2 regions of the Streptococcus sp. Marseille-Q8145 genome follow, and region 2 is predicted to be linked to the other one. Evidence: predicted binding sites of a transcription regulator. Region 2 holds the regulator's gene; the other holds the start of a gene.
The links. Region 2 encodes Rex, which represses fermentation and respiration genes when NADH is low (regulators of the CRP and FNR family bind a similar motif). Its sites were predicted from a motif close to TTGTGAANTANTTCACAA; they were not measured.
Positions count from the first base shown of each region.

Region 1: ACWPVL_RS02885 (class II fructose-bisphosphate aldolase) is a predicted target of Rex. The motif match lies at 1,205-1,222, and genes of this name have one in related genera.

Region 1 covers NZ_CBCOPQ010000001.1:572,817-575,018, forward strand. Annotated here, with positions in the region: gene ACWPVL_RS02880 (hypothetical protein) at 43-195, shown strand; gene ACWPVL_RS02885 (class II fructose-bisphosphate aldolase) at 278-1,159, opposite strand; tRNA gene ACWPVL_RS02890 (tRNA-Leu) at 1,342-1,427, opposite strand; gene rbfA (30S ribosome-binding factor RbfA) at 1,559-1,909, opposite strand.
Region 2 covers NZ_CBCOPQ010000005.1:282,033-284,234, forward strand. Annotated here, with positions in the region: gene ACWPVL_RS11185 (cysteine desulfurase family protein) at 1-364, shown strand, start outside; gene ACWPVL_RS11190 (DUF1831 domain-containing protein) at 366-713, shown strand; gene ACWPVL_RS11195 (redox-sensing transcriptional repressor Rex) at 847-1,494, shown strand; gene ACWPVL_RS11200 (gamma-glutamyl-gamma-aminobutyrate hydrolase family protein) at 1,519-2,202, shown strand, end outside.

The sequences.
Region 1 (2,202 bases), on a different contig from region 2:
AATGATGATTCTATTTCAACTCACATTTTTCGTCACACACATATCAGTTTTTTAGCTGAGCAAGGAATTCCACTCGAAACAATTCAAGATCGTGTTGAACACACACGAGGAAGTCGTGTTGCAGATATCTATTTGCACGTTACAAAAAAAACAAAAGACCTAATTATTCCTGTATTAGATTCGTTAACTAAATAAGTGTGGAAAATTTGTGACAAAACAAAGAAAAAGGCTTATCCAAATTGGATAAACCCTGTTATATCAAGCTTTTACAAGCTTCTTATGCTTTACCTTCTGAACCGAAGACGTCGATACGTTCTTCAACAGATGCTTGGATAGCTTTTACACCGTCAGCCAAGAATTTACGTGGGTCGAAGAGTTTCTTCTTGTCGTATTCTGCTTCGTTTGCTTCGTAGTCACGAGCAAATTTACGAGTTGCGTTAGCGAATGCGATTTGGCATTCAGTGTTAACGTTAACTTTTGCAACACCAAGTTTGATAGCTGCTTGGATTTGGTCATCAGGGATACCTGAACCACCGTGCAATACGATTGGGAATCCTGGTACAGCTTCAGTCAATTTTTGCAAGTGGTCAAGATGAAGACCTTTCCAGTTTGCAGGGTATGGACCGTGGATATTACCGATACCAGCTGCCAAGAAGTCGATACCAGTTGCAACCATTGCTTTAGCATCTTCGATTGGAGCCAATTCACCATCACCGATGATTCCGTCTTCTTCACCACCGATAGTTCCAACTTCAGCTTCTACTGATACACCATTTGCGTGAGCAAATTCTACAACTTTACGAGCTTTTTCAAGGTTTTCTTCAACTGGAAGGTGTGAACCGTCAAACATAACTGAAGTATAACCAACTTGAATACACTCAAGTGCATCTTCGTAGTGACCGTGGTCAAGGTGGATCGCTACTGGTACAGTGATACCCATTGATTCAACAAGGTTAGCGATCAAGTTGCGAGCAACTTTGTAACCACCCATATATTTAGCAGCACCCATTGAAGTTTGGATCAAAACTGGTGCTTTTTTAGCTTCTGCTGCGCGCAAGATAGCTTGAGTCCACTCAAGGTTATTTGTGTTAAATCCACCAACTGCATAACCATTGTCACGAGCTGCTTGGACAAATTTTTCTGCTGAAACGATTGCCATTTGTAATAGGCCTCCTCTTATTTTTTGTGGAATGAACCACTTACATTGTTTATTTTATCACTTTTTCATTAAAATTGCTAGTTTTTCCTGAAATTTTAAGTAATTCCCAAGCAATTTTTGAATTCAGACATCTTCAGCTTCTTTGAGAAAACAAAAAAACTGACCGAAGTCAGCTAATTCTATGCGGAGAGAGGGACTTGAACCCTCACGACCTAAAGCGGTCACAGGATCCTTAGTCCTGCGCGTCTGCCAATTCCGCCATCCCCGCGATTGAGTACTTTACTAGTATAACAGGATAATCTCCCCTTGTCAACACCTTTTTTCAAAACTTTTAAAAAGTATTTTCAAAAATAAAAATGAGACAGGACTCGTAAACACTGCCCCATCTCACTCTTTTCATTAATGTTTTTCCAAATTGCGCAACATTTGATCAATCTTATTACCGTACTCAATAGACTCGTCTTTGACGAAGGTCAAGTCTGGAATCTTATACATCTTGAGGTTTCGACCCAGTTCACGCTTAATGGTACCGGTTGCCTTTTCCAAGCCCAGCTGTGCCTTTTGATTATCCGAAGCCAAGTCACTCATGATGCTATAGTAGACCTTGGCCATAGACAGATCGCCCAGCATTTGGACATCGGTAATGGTCACACCTTGGACACGTGGATCACGGACCTTCTTTTGCAAAATCTCATTGACTTCACGCTTGATTTCCATTCCTACACGGTCGGTACGAAAATGATTTGCCATAGGATTTCCTTTCTAATTTTTTCTTCTGCAATATAAGGCTGGGACAAAAGTCCTAGCCTCTCAATTGTCTTTGGATTATCGAGCAAGACGCAGTGGTTGAGTGGGCTCTATTACGCTGATTTCATCAGCTTTTACAGCCCTACTCAACTGTGCGGAGGTGGGACGACGAAATCGAATTCTAACGAATTACCGATTTCTGTCCCACTCTCATATTTTTAGTTTTAGTTGAATGAAAGTCGCTCTAAACTCTTTGTGAAAAGGTGCTTGGGATAGAAGTATCGACTTCCACCCAA
Region 2 (2,202 bases):
CGCCCATTTAAAGGAAAACCTTACACACGCTCAACTGTTAAAAGATACGCTACTGGATGATTTGGCAAATTTAGACTTCTATCTAAACGAAAGTCAGCCTAGCCTGCCTTATGTTATCAATATTGGATTTCCAAACCATAAGAATGACCTTATTTTGCTTCAAATGGACCTTAATGGCTTTTCAATCTCGACTGGTTCTGCTTGTACAGCTGGAGCGGTTCAGCCCAGCCACGTCCTTCAAGCCCTCTATGGGCAAGATTCTGAACGCCTAAAAGAATCCATTCGTATCAGTGTATCAGACCAAACTAGCATCCAAGAAATCAAACTCTTCAGCCAAAAACTAAAAGAAATACTAGGAGGATAAGATGGCTTTTCAAACATCTGTTAGCTTAGCAAACTGCGACTTCACCTACTCACTCCATCCAAATGTTAAGAAATTTACCTTGCGGGACAATACATTTGCTGAAACAAAAGTTGGTAATTACGAGCTTTCTCGTTTACTTGAAGCTGTTCCCAATAGTGGCGATGGATTCTTGCTTAAGATTATCATCAATAAAGATCTAAGCGGAGTAAAAATTAATATTACGGACAAGTCTGGTTTAAGACTGGTGAATATCTTCAAATCAGAAAAACACCATATTATTCAGCAAAAATTCTATTTCCTGATGGATAGTTTAGTTGAAAGAGATATTTTTGAAAAAACACCCCAATAAGCGAAATTCTAAGAATTTTGCTTATTTCTATTATTTTATCTATCTTTATTAGTATAATAATATTTTGTTCATCAAATTAGTTGATTTTTTCACAAGCTTTCTATAGAATAGAAGATAGAAAGGTCGTGATTTTGTGAAAACTGAAAAAAGCAATTCTATTCCACGTGCTACTGCTAAACGGCTCTCCCTCTACTACCGGATTTTCAAACGATTTAATGCAGAAAATATTGAAAAGGCCAATTCAAAACAGATCGCAGAGGCGATTGGAATCGACTCTGCGACTGTTCGGCGTGACTTTTCTTACTTCGGTGAGTTAGGTCGTAGAGGTTTTGGCTACGATGTCAAGAAACTAATGAGTTTCTTTGCCAATCTTCTCAATGACAACTCGATTACAAATGTCATGATTGTTGGCGTCGGAAATATGGGTCGTGCTCTTTTACACTACCGCTTTCATGAACGGAATAAAATGAAGATTGTAATGGCCTTTGATACAGATGATTATTCTGACGTCGGGACCACTACAAATGATGGAATTCCTATTTATGGAATTTCTCAAATTAAAGAAAAGGTCCAAGAAGGAAACGTAAAGACAGCCATTCTGACAGTGCCGAGCGTTAAGGCACAAGAAGTCGCATCCGTCTTGGTTGATGCTGGTATCAAGGGAATTCTTTGCTTCTCCCCAGTGCACCTATCTGTCCCCAAAGATGTGGTTGTACAATATGTGGACCTAACCAGCGAACTCCAAACCTTACTCTATTTCATGAGAAAAGATGATGAGTAAGGTAAGAAAGGAAACAGACACTTTATGAAAAAACCGATTATCGGTATAACAGGAAACCAAAGGGATATTCCCAACGATCAATTTATCCATATCAGTTATACTTCAACTGGCTTTATCGAGGGAGTCAATAAAGTTGGGGGAATCCCAATTATCTTACCAATTGGTGATGAAGCCTTAGCTCACACCTATATTACTATGATCGATAAACTGATCCTTACCGGTGGACAAAATGTCCATCCTCATTTCTACGGCGAAGAACAGACTATCGAAAGTGATGATTATCTGCTTCAAAGGGATCTATTTGAACTAGCTCTCATCCGAGAGGCGCGGAAACAAAACAAGCCTATTTTTGGTGTCTGTCGTGGTACTCAGCTTTACAATGTTTCTATGGGTGGCACACTTCACCAAGACATCGAGAATCACTGGCAAGATAGCACTGCTCAATACACTACACAGACTATGGTCACTAAAAATGGCTCCATCCTCCATGAATTATACGGACCTACTTGTCAAATCAACTCATTCCATCACCAAAGTATCAAGGATCTAGCGAAAAATCTAGAAGTCATAGCCTACGATCCTCGGGATAAGGTCATTGAGGCTGTTACCTCAACTGATGGAAGTCCATTTCTTGGTGTACAGTGGCATCCAGAATTTCTATTTCCCACAAGAACGGGGGATTTAGCCTTGTTTGATTATGTCGTTCAC